Regions from separate parts of the Streptomyces sp. NPDC051822 genome, predicted to be linked through region 1. Evidence: predicted binding sites of a transcription regulator. Region 1 holds the regulator's gene; the other holds the start of a gene.

Region 1 (8,185 bases):
CCTTCTGCCGCTCGCTGCCGGAGCGCGCCGGTGTCGTCGCCATCCCGAACGCCGTCTTCTACGACCACCGCGAGGCCGGCGCCCCCTTCGTCCGCTTCGCCTTCTGCAAGAAGACCGAGGTCCTGGAGGAGGCCGTCTCCCGGCTCAAGCGGCTCGCCTGAGACGCCCCGGAACGACACGAGAGCCCGGCCACCCCTCGGAAGGGGGGCCGGGCTCTCGTGACGGTGCGGACGAGGCGGCTCAGGCCTCCTCGTCGCCCGCCTTCTGCTCGGGGGTCTCCAGGCCGAACTGCTCGACGACCCACTTGTCGAACTCGATGGAGGCGCGGACCCAGCTGACCGTGGAGGACACGAAGTGCTCCAGGGCGACGCCGGTGCCGATCAGCATCTGGGCCTCACCGATGAGACGGAGGGTGGCGGAGCCGTCCTCCTCCTCGTGCAGGTGCGTGTAGACCTTGGGCCACAGGGTGCGGCGGTTCCAGTCGTCGATCGCGTCGAGGACCTTGGCGCGGTCGTCGGCGGAGTGCGGGCGGTCGTAGAACGTCCGCACCGAGAAGACCTGCTGCTCGTCCTCGCCGCGGAACATGAAGTACGTGCGGAATTCCTCCCACGGCGCGGCGAGGTCACCCTCGTCGTCGATGACGTACTTCAGTTCCATCTGGTCGAGGAGCTGCTTGACGAGGTCCTGGTCGGGGACGACGGGGCCCGCCGGTCCTGCGGCCTGAGGCTGGGGCTGGCCCCCGAAATTCGGAATCGAGGACGGGTCGATGCTCACCGTGTATTTCCCTTCGTACGGATGCTCGCCATCCTCCCCCATGCCGGGCGGTACGTGGCAAGTCCCACCTCCCGCGATCCGCTGCGGGCTGACAAGAACTCGTGCACATGGGGGAGAAAAGGGGGCTACCTGGCCGGACCCACGATCAGGCCGTCCTCGAACCGGTCGACCCGGACCGTGTCTCCGTCCACGATCTCACCCGCGAGGATCTCCTTCGCGAGCCGGTCGCCGATCGCCGTCTGGATCAGACGGCGCAGCGGCCGGGCACCGTACGCGGGGTCGTTGCCCTCCTCGGCGAGCCACTCCAGGGCCGCCGGGGTGACGTCCAGGGTGAGCCGCCGCTCGGCGAGCCGCTTCGCGAGCCGGTCGATCTGGAGCCGGGCGATCCGGCTCAGCTCGGCCCGGTCGAGGGCCGAGAAGACCACCAGGTCGTCGAGCCGGTTGAGGAACTCCGGCTTGAAACTGGCCCTGACGACCTCCAGGACCTGCTGCTTCTTGACGTCCTCCGGGGTCATCGGCTCGACCAGGTACTGGCTGCCGAGGTTGGACGTCAGGATCAGGATCGTGTTGCGGAAATCCACCGTCCGGCCCTGGCCGTCGGTGAGACGGCCGTCGTCGAGGACCTGGAGCAGGATGTCGAAGACCTCCGGATGGGCCTTCTCCACCTCGTCGAGCAGCACCACGCTGTACGGGCGGCGGCGGACCGCCTCCGTGAGCTGGCCGCCCTCCTCGTAGCCGACGTAGCCGGGAGGCGCGCCGACCAGGCGGGCGACGCTGTGCTTCTCTCCGTACTCCGACATGTCGATGCGGATCATGGCCCGCTCGTCGTCGAAGAGGAAGTCCGCGAGCGCCTTCGCCAGCTCGGTCTTGCCGACACCGGTCGGGCCGAGGAAGAGGAAGGAGCCGGTGGGCCGGTCGGGGTCGGCGATGCCCGCGCGGGTCCTGCGCACGGCGTCGGAGACCGCCTGCACGGCCTCGGACTGGCCGATCAGCCGCTTGCCGAGCTCGTCCTCCATGCGGAGCAGCTTCTGCGTCTCGCCCTCCAGGAGGCGTCCTGCGGGGATGCCGGTCCAGGCGCCGACCACGTCCGCGATGTCGTCGGGGCCGACCTCCTCCTTGACCATGGTGTCCTTGCTGGACTCCTGCTGGGCCTCGGCCTCGCTCGCCTCCTCCAGCTCCCGCTCCAGGGCCGGGATCTCCCCGTACAGCAGCTTGGAGGCGGTGTCGAAGTCGCCGTCGCGCTGGGCGCGCTCGGCACGGCCGCGGGTCTCGTCGAGGCGTTCCTTCAGCTCGCCGACCCGGTTGAGGGACTGCTTCTCCTTCTCCCAGCGGGCGGTGAGGCCGCGCAGCTCCTCCTCGCGGTCGGCGAGGTCGCGGCGCAGCTTCTCCAGGCGCTGCCGGCTCGCCGGGTCCGTCTCGTTCTTGAGGGCCAGCTCCTCCATGCGGAGCCGGTCGACGGACCGCTGGAGCTCGTCGATCTCGACGGGCGAGGAGTCGATCTCCATGCGGAGCCGGGACGCGGCCTCGTCGACGAGGTCGATGGCCTTGTCGGGGAGGAAGCGGGAGGTGATGTACCGGTCGGAGAGGGTCGCGGCGGCGACCAGCGCGGAGTCGTTGATCTGCACCTTGTGGTGGGCCTCGTACCGGCCCTTGAGGCCGCGGAGGATCGCGATGGTGTCCTCGACGGTCGGCTCGGCGACCAGGACCTGCTGGAAGCGGCGCTCCAGGGCGGGGTCCTTCTCGATCCGCTCGCGGTACTCGTCGAGGGTGGTCGCGCCGACCATGCGCAGCTCGCCGCGGGCCAGCATGGGCTTGAGCATGTTGCCCGCGTCCATGGCGGAGTCGCCGCCGGCGCCCGCGCCGACGACCGTGTGCAGCTCGTCGATGAAGGTGATGATCTGGCCGTCGCTCTCCTTGATCTCGGAGAGGACGGTCTTGAGGCGCTCCTCGAACTCGCCGCGGTACTTGGCTCCGGCGACCATCGCGCCGAGGTCGAGCGAGACGAGCCGCTTGTTCTTCAGCGACTCGGGGACGTCGCCCTTGACGATCCGCTGGGCGAGGCCCTCGACGACGGCGGTCTTGCCGACGCCGGGCTCGCCGATGAGGACGGGGTTGTTCTTGGTGCGGCGGGACAGCACCTGGACGACGCGCCGGATCTCGTGGTCCCGGCCGATGACCGGGTCGAGCTTGCCCTCGCGCGCGGCGGCGGTGAAGTCCGTGCCGAACTTCTCCAGCGCCTTGTACTGACCCTCCGGGTCGGGTGTGGTCACCCGGCGTCCTCCCCTGCTCTTCTCGAAGGCGTCGAGCAGCTTCGGTGCGCTCGCGCCCTGCTTGCCGAGGATCTCACCGGCCTGGCCGCCCTTGGCCGCGATCCCGATGAGGAGGTGCTCGGTGGACAGGTAGTCGTCGCCGAGCTCCTTGGCCTGCCGGTCGGCGTCGGCGATCACCGCGAGGAAGTCGCGGGTGGGCTGCGGGGGCGCGACCGTGGACCCGGTGACGCTCGGCAGGGCGGCGAGCAGCCGCTCCGCACCCGCGCGTACGGCCGCCTGGTCGGCCTCGACGGCGGCGAGCAGGTCGGTGATGTTCTCGTTCTCCTGACCCGCGAGAAGTGCCAGGAGAAGGTGGGCGGGGGTCAGGTCGGCGTGCCCTTCGGACACGGCGCGGCTGCTCGCCGCGTTGATCGCGTCCCGGCTCCTGTTGGTCAGTTCGGCGTCCACGTGCGGTGCTCCTCCTCGGACGTCGTGGGTGGTCTTCTCCTTATGACTCTTCCAGAGTACACAAAGTTGAGTCGCTATGGCTCAAGGTGTCGGAGGGGACCCCGCCCCGGGTAGTTTCCGGGCATGGCCACAGACCCGAGGAACCCCTCCGACTCGTACCTCAGCTTCTGGCGCGAGTACCACATGTGCACCCTGACCACCCCGCGTCCGGACGGCACGCCGCACGTCGTCGCGGTCGGCGTCACGTACGACCCCGAGCAGGGGTACGCGCGCGTGATCACCAACAAGCACAGCCGGAAGGTCGCCAACGTCCTGGCGGCGGGCGCGGACGGCGCGCGGGTCGCGGTCTGCCAGGTCGACAAGGGGCGCTGGGCCACCCTGGAGGGCATCGCCCGCATCCGTACGGAGGAGGAGGTCGTCGCGGACGCCGTCGGGCGCTACGCGGACCGCTACGGGCGTACGCCGGCCCCGAACCCGGACCGGGTCGTCATCGAGATCGCCCTCACCCGGGCGATGGGCCGCGCCTGAGGCGCGTCCGGACACACACACGGAACGCGCACGGGAACGCACAGCGGCACCATCGCGTTTCAGGTCCGCGATGGCGCCGCTGTGTGGGGGAAGTGCCTGAGCGATCTACAACGACGGGGGAATCGCTCAGGCACTGCGGGGGGTGGCGGTGATGGTCTCGGGTTCGATCAGCTGGTGGTCCCGCTGGTCGAGGTTGACGAAGATCATGCCGTACCGGATGGCACAGCGGATGGGCTGTGGGGCGCCCCGGGGACGTCGGAGGCAGCGGTAGGCGCGGACGTCCTCGTCCTGCTCGCGTGCCACGACGATCGGCTCCCCGAAGAGGGATACCTTCAGCGAGTCGCCACGATGGGGGATGGCCGTGGCGAGATCGACGAAGTGCCAGCCGGAGCGATAGGCCGAGGCCATCTCCCGGCGGAACCTGGGGTCATCGGGTACGTTCATGCGCCCCTCTAGCTCCAGCCGGGATCCTGCGCGGGGGCCACGCTCCAGCCGGGATCCTCCGCGGGGGCCGTGCTCCAGCCCGGGTCGGCGAGCTGCGCGGCGGGGGCCACGCTCCAGCCCGGGTCGAGCGGAGCGGCCTGCACCTCGGCCGGCGCGGTGTGCCAACCGGGGTCCTGGGTCACGCCCACGGCCCCCACCGCTGCGGCCGCGACAAGAGCGAGTCCGGCCACCGCGCGTATGAGCTTCTTCATCATCACCGAACAACCTCACTTGAAGGCAACGTCTCTTTACCAACCCCCGCGACTAAGACGATGGCTTACTCTCTGCACCTGCACCACCAAACCCAGGCATCATGTTCCTGAGATGCAGGAGCCTGGGGGTGTACATATGCGGAAAGAAGCGGACGAGACAGGTCACCCTCATTCGCATGCCGAACTCTGCAAAGCGGGGTCCGAGCTGTACGCCTCCGCCCTGCGGACCGGACGAATAGCCCGGTCAGAGACGGTCGAGGCTCCCTGCCTCCTCGATCTGTCGCTGCTGCACCCCGACCCGGACGACGCCCGGTGGCTCCGTCCGGTTCCCCCGTCGGCGGCCCTGGCCCAGCTCCTCCAGCCGATCGAGCGGGAGATACTCGACCGCCGCCGGCGCACCGTCGCCCTCTCCGACGCGTTCGAGCCGTTCATGGCCATCGGCGCCCACGACTCCCCCACCACCCACGCCATCACCGTCCTCGAGGGCATCGACCGCATCAACTCGACCCTCGACCGGGTCGTCGCCAACTGCCGCAGCGAACTGCTCACCGTGCAGCCCGGCGGCGGACGCCCCGCGCAGGCCCTGACGGAGGCCCTCGACCGCGTCTCGCCGCTCCTCGGCCGCGGCATCAGCATGCGCACGCTCTACCAGCACACGGCCCGCCACACCGAACTGACCCTGACCTACCTGGAGCACGTCGGCCCCGAGGTCCAGGTCCGAACCCTCGAAGAGATCATCGACCGGCTGATCATCGTCGACCGCGAGGTCGCCTTCATCCCGGCCCGCAGCGACCGCCAGGTCGCCCTGGAACTGCGCCACCCGGGCCTGGTCGCCTATCTCGGCGGCGTCTTCGACCAGTTCTGGCAGCTCGCGGTGCCGATCCGCGAGGAGATCCCGTACGACATCAAGACCGACGGCATAGGCGGCGTCCAGCGGACCATCGCCCGGCTCCTCGTCGAGGGCCACGTCGACGAGGCCATCGCCCGCCGCCTCGGCATGAACGTCCGCACCTGCCGCGCCCACATCGCCAAGCTCGCCGCCGCCCTCGGCAGCGGCAGCCGGGCGCAGCTCGGCTACCTCATCGCCCAGTCGGGCATCCTTCAACAAGCCGACGAGGACTGACCTGACCACCGTGTACATCCAGATCGATCTCGACGGACCCGCGGGAACCCTCCGGGTCTCCGGCCACGGCCTGCCCACCGTGGAGCTCGTACGGGCCCCCGGGACCGCCCCCGACGCCCACACCCCCATCGGCACCCGCAAGGCCGCCCTGCTGGCCCTCAGCGCCGACGGGGAGCCCGCCACGATCCGGCCCGCGCGCGGACGGCTGCTGCGCTCCTCATACCGCGTGGACGCGCGGGTCGCCGGCGTCCGCTACCGGCTCATGCCCTGCTCCCACGTCGACAGCCGGCTCAGCCGCGACGGGCGGGTGCTCGGCACCCTGGAATCCGCCGGCGACGGCCGCGTGGACGCCGACTGGGCCCCCGGCGCGGACCTCACCCCGCTCGACCACGCCCTCGGCACCGCGCTCGCCGCCGCGTTCGGGACGGGGGCCGCGCCCTGGTGGGAGACGGTCGGCGACATCGTGGCCGAACTGATCCCGTAGCCGGGGCCGGACACGCGTGAGGCCCCCTCCACAGCCGTGGAGGGGGCCTGACGCGTGCTGCCCGCTTGCCTACTCGCCGCGCTTCGGGCGCCACACCACGAGGGCGCTCGCCTGCTGCACGTCCTGGTACGGCACGAGATCGCGCCGGTACGAGGCGTGCACCTGGGCCTCGCGCTGCCGCATCGCCGCCGCCGCGCCGTCGACCGCGGCCGACAGCTCGGCGATCCGGCTCTGCAGCGCCGCGACCTGGTTCTCCAGCTCGATGATGCGCTTGATCCCCGCCAGGTTGATGCCCTCGTCCTGCGACAGCTGCTGCACCTGACGGAGCAGCTCGATGTCACGGGCCGAGTAGCGCCTGCCCCGGCCCGCCGTACGGTCCGGGGAGACCAGACCGAGGCGGTCGTACTGCCGAAGGGTCTGCGGGTGCAGACCCGAGAGCTGGGCCGCCACCGAGATGACGTACACCGGCGACTCGTCGGTCAGTTCGTACGGATTGCGTCGGCGCCCGTCCACGGGTCACGCTCCCTTCGCGGCCTGGAACAGCTCCGCCCGGGGGTCCTCGGAGGCCGTCGCCTCGCGGTAGGTCTCCAGGGCGTCACGTGCCTTGTCGTCCAGCTCCTTCGGCACCGCGACCTCGACCGTCACGAGGAGGTCGCCGCGAGTGCCGTCCTTGCGGACCGCGCCCTTGCCCCGGGCGCGCATGGTCCGGCCGTTCGGGGTGCCCGCGGGCAGCTTGAGGGTGACCGCGGGGCCGCCGAGGGTCGGCACCTTGATCTCGCCGCCGAGCGCCGCCTCCGTGAAGGAGACCGGCACCGTCACGGTGAGGTTGTCGTCCTTGCGGCCGAAGACCGGGTGGTCGTCGACGTGCACGACGACGTACAGGTCGCCGTTCTGCCCGCCGCGCTCGCCCGGCGCTCCCTTGCCGCGCAGCCGGATCTTCTGGTTGTCGCTGACGCCTGCCGGGATGCGGACCTGCATGGTGCGGGAGGACTTGGCCCGGCCGCTGCCCTTGCAGACCTCGCAGGGGTTCTCGGCGATGAGGCCGCGGCCCTTGCAGTCCACGCACGGGTCGGTGAGCGAGAAGCCGCCGCCGCTGCCGCGCGAGACCTGCCCGGTGCCGACGCAGGTCGGGCACACGCGGGGCGTGCCGTTCTTGTCGCCGGTGCCCGAACAGGCCGTGCAGGGCTGCTGGCTGGACATCCGCAGCGGTACGGTCGCGCCCTCGATGGCCTCGGTGAAGCTGAGCGTCACCTCGGACTCGATGTCCTGGCCGCGGCGCGGCTGGGTGCGTGCGCCGCCGGCCGCCCCGCGGTTGAACAGGCCGCCGAAGACGTCCCCGATGCCGCCGCCGCCGAAGCCGCCGGCTCCACCGGGGCCGCCCTGGGCGCCGCCGAAGAGGTCGCCCAGGTCGAAGTTGAACGAGCCGCCGCCCGCCCCGCCGGGACCGGCCCTGAAGCCGCCGTTCCCGAAGAGGGCGCGAGCGTCGTCGTACTCCTTGCGCTTCTTGGGGTCCCCGAGGATGTCGTTGGCCTCGGAGATGTCCTTGAAGCGCGCCTCGGCACCGGCGTCGCCCTTGTTGGCGTCCGGGTGGTTCTCGCGGGCGAGTTTCCGGTACGCCTTCTTGATCTCGGCCTCGGTGGCGTCCTTGGGGACGCCGAGAACCTTGTAGTAGTCCTTCTCGACGAAGTCCTTCGTGCTCATCGACGTCCCTCCTTCCGGACGATCACTGCGTCACCCCTCTTCGGGGGCACCGCTCTCCTCGTCGGCCGACTTCTCTTCCTTGGCGCCGGACGCGGCACCGGGCGTGGCGCCCGGCTGCGGCTCGGCCACCGCGACCCGGGCGGGCCTGATGGTCCGCTCGCCG
Region 2 (8,185 bases), on a different contig from region 1:
AAGGCGGCCGCGGCCGCGCCGGCGAGGGCGGCGAGCGTGCCGGACAGCGCGCGGGAGCGCAGATAGAGCCTCACGGGACCGGCACCTCGTCAGGGTCGCAGCTGTCCGCGGCCAGATAGCGGGCGAGGTAATCGCGCTGCTCGGCGGGGGACTTGGCGGTGAGCCGGTCGATGTACGGCCGGGCGGCGGTGGGATCGGGGCCGTAGCCGTCGGGGGTGGGCGCCAGCCACTCGCTGACGGCGAGGTGGATGACGCTCGCCCGCTCGGCGTTCGGGCCGGTGCCGTCGCCGGGTTGGCAGGTGTCCGAAAACAGCCAGTTCACGGCCGAGTTCAGATACAGATCGGCGCGCACGAGCCGGCCGCGCACCGCCTCCCCCTCGGTGTCGGGAAGGGCGACGTCACCGGGGCGGGCGGGACCGCCCGGGCCGCCCACCCAGCGCACCGGGGCGCCGGGCAGCCCCTTGAGGCGGGCGTTCAGCGGGGCGAGGGCCGCCGACACGTCCGGCAGCAGGCTCTCGTCCACGGCCGTCAGACACACCTGCGGGGCGCCGTCGTCGCACACCCACCGGGCCAGGGCGGGGTCATGGCGCCACGGCCCCTCGTCCCCCGGCAGCCGCAGGATCAGGCCCGCCGCGGCGACGGCCACGGCCGGCGGCACGAGGGCGAGCGGGAGCAGCCGGTTCCCGCGCAGCCCGTACGCGAGGAGCACGGCGAGCGCGATCCCCGCCGTCCATACCATCGACACGGGACCGAACCACCACACCGGCCGGTCCCAGAAGAACTGGTGCTCGCCGGCCGGACCGAGCCAGCGCACCGGGCCCTCCTGGTAGGCGCTCAAGGCCAGGCCGACGTACCCCGACGATCCCCACGAGCGGGGCGGTCAGCCGCCAGCGCACGACCCGCCCGACGACATGGCCGAGCGCCCCGAGGGCGGCGACGGCGACCGCGTCGGCGGCGACGAGTTCCAGGTAGGGGCGGCCCGCGGAGACGTACGGCCAGGTCACGAGGAGACAGACGGCGTCGGCGAGGAGCAGCCCGGCGGCCGGCCAGAGCGCGGACGGCGCGACGGCGACGAACAGGCGCCGCAAGGGGGAGCGGGGCACGGACTCCCAGAGGTCCGTCGTCCCGCGCCGCCGGTCCCGGCCGCCCTGCCAGCCGCCCGCCGCGAGCGCGAGCGGCCCGGCGAGCAGCCCGGCGACGACGTGCAGCATGTTCGTGGCGTCGGCCCAGCGGCCCTGCCAGTCGGGAGCCTTGCCGTACATCGTGACGAGGACGGTGACGGCGACGGCGGCCCCGGTCCAGGGGCCGAGGCCGCGCCGCAGCTCGGTGCGGAGCGGGGAGGGGGCCCGTGCGGGCGTGGCTCCGTCGGTACGGGGCGGGGGGACGAGGGTGGTGGTCACCGGAGCGCCTCCTTCGGGTGGGTGCCGGACGCCCGGTGGACGCCGGACGCCCGGTGGGCGTGCAGGGCCGCCGTGTAGCCGCGTTCGACGGCTTGGCTCGCGGAGTCGTCCGGCGCGCCGGACTCCCCTCCGAGCGCGGTCAGCTCGACCGTGGTGCCCTGGAAGGCGAGCCGCCCCGCCTCGATGAGGGCGACATCGGTGCAGGCGGCGGCCACGTCCTCCACCAGGTGCGTGGAGACCACCACCGTCGTCTCCCCGCCCAACTCGCGCAGCAGCTCACGGAAGTCGACCCGCTGTTCCGGGTCGAGGCCGGCGGTCGGCTCGTCGAGCAGCAGGAGGTCGGGCTCGTTCACGATGGCCTGGGCGATCCCGGCACGCCGGACCATGCCGCCGGACAGCGTCTTCATCCTCGCGTCGATCCGGTCGCCCAGCCCGACCCGCCGCACCGCGCGCTCCACCGCCGCCGGGGCCCGGTCGGCGGGCAGCTCCTTGAGCCAGGCCACGTACGCGACGAACTCGCGCACCGTGAAGGACGGGTAGTAGCCGAACTCCTGGGGCAGATAGCCGAGCCTGCGCCGCACGCCGGTGCGGTCGCGATGGCTCGCGACATCCTCGCCGAGCAGCTCCACCCGGCCGGAGGAGGGCGCGGCGACGGTCGCGAGGACCCGGATGAGGGAGGTCTTCCCGGCTCCGTTCGGGCCGAGCAGCCCGTGCACGCCGGGCCCCAGGGTCAGGTCGAGCCCGTCGAGGGCGACGGTACGGCGGTGGCGGACGGTCAGTCCGGTCACCGCGACGGCGGGCGAGGGGTTCATCGGGGCTCCAGGTGGTCGAAGGAACGGCGCCGCAGGACGAGGAGCGCCGCACAGGCCAGCGCGGCGGCGGCCCAGCCCCCTTGCGCGGCGGAGCCGGAGAAGTACGGGGCGAGCGCCCCCGCCCCCGCGCCCGCCTCGGGTCCCGCGAGGAGCGGGCCCGTCACGGCGAGCAGCCATCCGCCGCCGAGCGTCGCGGCCGCCGCCCGGCAGCCGACGAACGAGCCCAGCGCGAGGGCGGCCAGGGTCAGCGCCAGACCCGGAAGCAGCCACGCGGCGGCCCCCGGGAACCCGGCCACCCGCGGCAGCAGGGCGGCGCCCGCCGTCAGCAGCGGTACGCAGCCGGCGAGCACGGCGGCGGTACGGGTGAGCAGCAGCCGCAGTCCGCCCGAGGGCGTGGCGGCGGTGATCTCGTACAGGGGGTCGGCGTGCCGTCCGTACGAGACGGCGACACCGGCGAGCGGAAGGATCGGGGAGATCGCGAGGAGCAGGCTGCCCGCGCCCTGGAACCCGGCGCCGTGGGCGAGACCGAAGGCACCGCCGACGACGAGGACCACGGCCACCGCCCAGGACCCCCGGAGGGCGGGCCCGACGGCCCACCAGAGCCGTGCCCACCTTCCGAGGGGGCTTCCGGCGGAGACGGGCACGGACGCGGGCACGGAGACGGGCGAGACAGGCACAGGGGCGGGCGCGGAGACGGGCGAGACAGGCACAGGGGCGGGCGCGGGGGCGGGCCGGTGGCCCAGCGAGGTCAGGAGCTCGGCGCGGACGGCCGCGAGTACGGGACCGGCGGCGCTCGCGCGGACGGCGGCCGACACACGGGCCGCGCAGGCCGTACAGGACTCGACGTGCTTCTCCAGGGACCAGGCGTCCGTCTCGGGGGCGCTGCCCTCCGCGTACCGCAGCGCCATGGCGTCGGTGACGTGCCAGGGCGGTCGGGGGGAGCCGGGGCCGGGACGGGGTACGGGGCCGCGTCCGGGTCGGGGTGCGGGGCCGGAGCCGGGTCGGGGTGCGGATTCGGGGTCGCGTCCGGGTGCGGGTGCGGGTGCGGGTGCGGGCGACGGGTGGGCTTCGGGGCGCGGTGTCGTCATGCGGTGCCTCCCAGGGCGTGCGGGCCCCCGGGGTGCCCGGCGGCGAGGGCGGCGCGCAGCTCGCGGCGGGCGCGCAGGGCGCGGGTCTTGACGGTGCCCTCGGGTATGCCGAGGAGCCGGGCCGTCTCACGCGTCGTCAGGCCGTCGACGACGGTGGCCCGGAGGACCTCGGCGAGTTCGGGCGAGATCCGGTCGAGGGCGGCGCCGACCTCCGCGTACTCCAGGCCCGCGAGGACCCGGTCCTCCGCGGAGGGCGCGACGGCCGGCGGCGCGGGGTGGGCGGGGTGCGCGGAGGCGTGTGCACCGGCCTGCGCGGTGACGTGTGCGGCGGCGTGCGCGGCGGCCCGTTCGGCGCGGGCGCGGGCCCGCTGGGCGTCCACCAGGCGCCGGGCGGCGATCACCCACAGCCAGCCGCCGGCCTCGCCCCGGCCGCGGTGGCCGCCGGCCGAGCGCCAGACGGTGACGAAGGTGTCCTGGAGGACCTCCCTCACGGTCTCCTCGTCGGGGCAGCGGCGGGCCAGGCGCGCGTGCAGCCAGCCGGCGTGCCGGTCGTAGAGGACGGCGAGTGCCTCGGTGTCCCCCCGCGCGACCGCGCGCAGCAGCGCCGCGTCGTCGGCGGCGCCGGCATCGTCTTCCTCGCCCCCCGAGGGGCCTCCCCCTGTGGGGCGCGACAGTCTCACGCCCTCTCTATCGCAGGGCGGGCCCCGAACGGTTCACGGGCCGGTGGGCGGCCCGCCCCCGGGGAGCGCGTCGAAGACGCGGCGGAGGGCCGGCGGGCGTTCGCCGTCGTCCGCGACGACGAGGCGGTGGCGGTAGGTGACGAAGTACTGGAAGCCGTCCGGGATCGGGCCGCCGGTCGGCCGGTCCGGCACGCGCGCGTAGGCGGGGTCTTCGAGCGCGGCCCGCAGTTCCGCGGCCTCGGCGGGGGTCATGCGGCCGGTGCGGGGCGGCTTCGTGCCGGAGCGGCTCGTCCAGGTGCCGTCGTAGTGGACGACCAGCTGGTTGCGGACCCCGGCGAGGCCGCCGTTGACGACCACCTCGACGAGGACCTCCTGCCCCTGCGGCTCCTCCGTCCCTTCGGGAGGCGCCACCGTCCCGGCCGCGGTGGTCGGCGCGGGCGGCGTGGCGGCGCTCGACGCGGGTCCGCCTGGTGCGGGCGGGGTCCCGGCACCGCAGCCGCTCGCGCCGAGAGCGCCGCCGAGGGTCAGGGCCGCCGCGAGGAGCAGGGCGCCGCGCCGCCTCGCCCGTACAGCGGGAAGGGCTCGTACGGCTCGTCCGGCTCGTGTCATGGACCGAGCATGCACGGGCGGCCGCGCCCCCGCAGCCGGAAGGGAGGAGTCCGCGTCCGGGCGGTCAGATCTCCTCCGCCCGGACGATGCCCGTGAGCGGCCCCCGGTAGCGCCAGTCCAGCGAGTCGTAGAGCGCGAGGCCGTCCGTGGTCGCGGAGAGCACCCCGGTCTCGGCGCCCGCCTGGGCGGCGGCGGCCTCCAGGGTGCGCATGACGTTGGCGCCGAGGCCGCGCCGCCGGTGCGCGGGGTCGGTCTCGATCTGGTCGGCGACGGCGGTGGAGCCCGTCGGGGCGATCTGGCCGCGCGCGGCGAGGGTGCCGTCGGGGGCGAGGACGCGGACCCGTATGACGCCGTCCCTGACCTCGGTGGTCCGTGCGTACCCCTCCGGCGGCGCGGGCCGGGCGCCGGGGTCGAGCGGCTTGACCATCATGAAGCCCGGGTCGTCGGGGACCGTCCATCCCTCGGTGATCCACGAGGCCGCCTCCTCGGGGCCCGCCATGATCTTGAGCCAGCTGTACGGGGCGGTGAGCCGGGTGCAGAGCGCGCCGACGGAGGCCGCGTCGGGGGCGGGCAGGACGTGCCGCACGACGTGCCGGGTGAGGCCCACGTCGATCCGGTAGCCCCAGGGCTCGGGGACGGCGGCCGGGGTGCCCCGGGACACCGTCCAGCCCGCCACCCACGCCGATGTAATAGATGCGATATCCATAGAGGTATTACAGGTCCTGAATGCTCCTGGTGGGAGAGTGATCGCTCAGAGCGAACGCGCGTCCGGGAACATTCATCGGCTCAGGTGCATTGAGTCCACATAGCTCAACTTGACTGCCGAAGGGGAGATCATGGCTTCTGAGTCCAAGCCGTCCGTGCTGCTCACACTGCCCGTACTGCCGCTCGACGACGAGGTCGTGCTGCCCGGAATGGTGGTGCCCCTGGACCTCTCCGACAACGACGTACGCGCCGCCGTCGAAGCCGCCCAGGCCGCCGCCCGCTCCGGCACCGGCAAGCCCAGGGTGCTGCTCGTGCCCCGCGTCGACGGGACCTACGCCGCCACCGGCGCCCTCGGCACCGTCGAGCAGGTCGGCCGCCTCTCCGACGGCGACCCCGGCGCGCTCATCCGTGCCCTCGGCCGGGTGCGCATCGGCGCCGGCACGACCGGGCCCGGCGCGGCCCTGTGGGTCGAGGGCGGCACCGTCGAGGAGACCCTGCCCGACCCGCTGCCCGGCCAGGTCACCGACCTGGTCAAGGAGTACAAGGCACTCGCCACCAGCTGGCTCAAGAAGCGCGGCGCCTGGCAGGTCGTCGACCGCGTCCAGCAGATCGACGGCGTCGGCGCCCTCGCCGACAACGCCGGCTACTCGCCCTTCCTCACCGTCGAGCAGAAGGTCGCGCTCCTGGAGACCGCCGACCCGGTCGCCCGCCTCAAGCTCGCCACGGCCCAGCTCCGCGAGCACCTCGCCGAGCAGGACGTCGCCGAGACCATCGCCAAGGACGTCCAGGAGGGCGTCGACAAGCAGCAGCGCGAGTTCCTGCTGCGCCGACAGCTCGAAGCCGTCCGCAAGGAACTCCGCGACCTCAACGGCGAGGCGGAGGGGGACGAGTCCGACGACTACCGCGCCCGCGTGGAGGCCGCCGACCTGCCCGAGAAGGTCAGGGAGGCCGCCCTCAAGGAGGTCGAGAAGCTGGAGCGGTCCAGCGACCAGTCCCCCGAGGGCTCCTGGATCCGCACCTGGCTCGACACCGTCCTCGAACTGCCCTGGAACGAGCGCACGGAGGACCGGTACGACATCCGCGGCGCCCGCGCCGTCCTCGACGCCGAGCACGCGGGCCTGGACGACGTGAAGGAACGGATCACCGAGTACCTGGCCGTGCGCAAGCGCCGCTCCGAGCGGGGCCTCGGCGTCGTCGGCGGCCGTCGCGGCGGAGCCGTACTCGCCCTCGTCGGCCCGCCCGGCGTCGGCAAGACCTCCCTCGGCGAGTCCGTCGCGCACGCGATGGGACGCGAGTTCGTCCGGGTCGCCCTCGGCGGCGTACGGGACGAGGCGGAGATCCGAGGCCACCGGCGCACGTACGTCGGCGCGCTGCCCGGCCGGATCGTACGGGCCATCAAGGAGGCCGGCTCCATGAACCCGGTCGTCCTCCTCGACGAGATCGACAAGGTCGGCTCCGACTTCCGCGGCGACCCCGCGGCGGCCCTCCTCGAAGTCCTCGACCCGGCGCAGAACCACACCTTCCGCGACCACTACCTGGAAGTCGAACTCGACCTCTCCGACGTCGTCTTCCTCGCCACCGCCAACGTCCTCGAAGCCATCCCCGAGGCCCTCCTCGACCGCATGGAACTGGTCAGGCTCGACGGCTACACCGAGGACGAGAAGGTCGTCATCGCCCGCGACCACCTGCTGCCCCGGCAGCTGGAGCGGGCCGGCCTGGAGCCCGGCGAGGTCGTCCTGACGGACGCGAGCCTGCGCAAGCTGGCCGGCGAGTACACCCGCGAGGCGGGCGTCCGCACCCTGGAGCGGTCCATCTCCCGGCTGCTCCGCAAGGTCGCGGCCCAGCACGAACTGGGCGACCGCGAACTGCCCTTCACGGTCGCACCGGACAACCTGCGGGAACTCATCGGGCGGCCGCACCACGTGCCGGAGTCCGCGCAGGACCCGGCGGAGCGCCGCACCGCCGTGCCGGGTGTCGCCACCGGGCTCGCCGTGACGGGGGCGGGCGGGGACGTCCTCTTCGTCGAGGCGTCCCTCGCCGACCCGGAGACCGGCGCCGCCGGCCTCACCCTCACCGGCCAGCTGGGCGACGTGATGAAGGAGTCGGCGCAGATCGCGCTCTCCTTCCTCCGCTCGCACGGCGCCGAACTGGAGCTGCCCGTCACCGGCCTGAAGGACCGGGGCGTGCACATCCACTTCCCGGCGGGCGCGGTCCCCAAGGACGGGCCGAGCGCGGGCGTCACCATGACGACCGCACTCGCCTCGCTCCTGAGCGGCCGACAGGTCCGCACGGACGTGGCCATGACCGGCGAGGTCTCCCTCACCGGCCGGGTCCTGCCGATCGGCGGCGTGAAGCAGAAGCTGCTCGCCGCGCACCGGGCGGGCATCACGACGGTCGTGATCCCCAAGCGGAACGAGGCCGACCTGGACGACGTCCCGGCCGAGATCCTGGAGAAGCTGGAGGTCCACCCGGTGACGGACGTCCGGCAGGTACTGGAGATCGCGCTGGCGCCGGCGGCGGTGCCGGTGGGCGTGGCGGCGTAACCCCGTACGCATCGGCACGCGGCTTCTCGAAGGGCTTGGTACGGCGGAGCGGGGTGTCCCCGGTGGGCACCCCGCTCCGCCGTACCGGGTTGTCGGTGCGAAGTGTCATGCTCGTACGCATGAACGACGACGCCTTCTGGGCTCTCATCGACGAGTTGAGCCGCCGTCCCGGTGACCGGGACGAGCGGCTGGAGTGGCTGGGTGGGCAGCTGCTGCTGCGGCCGGCCACCGAGAGCGCGGAGTTCCAGGTACGGCTGGAGCGGGCGTGCGAGGCCGCCGACACCAAGGGGGTGTGGACCGCGGCGAACCGCGTCGAGAGCGGCTCCTGCACCGACGACGGCTTCCACT

The links. Region 1 encodes HspR, which represses chaperone genes until heat shock. Its sites were predicted from a motif close to TTGAGNNNNNNNNNCTCAA; they were not measured.
Region 2: the regulator HspR is predicted to act here: its motif matches at 5,385-5,403, upstream of lon (endopeptidase La).

The regions. Positions count from the first base shown of each region.
Region 1 is NZ_JBITBZ010000013.1:27,835-36,019, reverse strand. Features, by position in the region: gene ACIA8N_RS31130 (pyridoxal phosphate-dependent aminotransferase) at 1-161, shown strand, start outside; gene ACIA8N_RS31125 (YbjN domain-containing protein) at 241-774, opposite strand; gene clpB (ATP-dependent chaperone ClpB) at 900-3,491, opposite strand; gene ACIA8N_RS31115 (pyridoxamine 5'-phosphate oxidase family protein) at 3,615-4,019, shown strand; gene ACIA8N_RS31110 (hypothetical protein) at 4,146-4,463, opposite strand; gene ACIA8N_RS31105 (hypothetical protein) at 4,472-4,714, opposite strand; gene ACIA8N_RS31100 (helix-turn-helix transcriptional regulator) at 4,851-5,837, shown strand; gene ACIA8N_RS31095 (hypothetical protein) at 5,848-6,321, shown strand; gene ACIA8N_RS31090 (heat shock protein transcriptional repressor HspR) at 6,391-6,834, opposite strand; gene dnaJ (molecular chaperone DnaJ) at 6,838-8,022, opposite strand; gene grpE (nucleotide exchange factor GrpE) at 8,053-8,185, opposite strand, start outside.
Region 2 is NZ_JBITBZ010000002.1:580,447-588,631, forward strand. Features, by position in the region: gene ACIA8N_RS08460 (hypothetical protein) at 1-74, opposite strand, end outside; gene ACIA8N_RS08465 (hypothetical protein) at 71-658, opposite strand; gene ACIA8N_RS08470 (hypothetical protein) at 582-1,400, opposite strand; gene ACIA8N_RS08475 (ABC transporter ATP-binding protein) at 1,397-2,212, opposite strand; gene ACIA8N_RS08480 (zf-HC2 domain-containing protein) at 2,209-3,120, opposite strand; gene ACIA8N_RS08485 (RNA polymerase sigma factor) at 3,297-3,980, opposite strand; gene ACIA8N_RS08490 (hypothetical protein) at 4,014-4,589, opposite strand; gene ACIA8N_RS08495 (GNAT family N-acetyltransferase) at 4,654-5,295, opposite strand; gene lon (endopeptidase La) at 5,426-7,837, shown strand; gene ACIA8N_RS08505 (DUF4240 domain-containing protein) at 7,957-8,185, shown strand, end outside.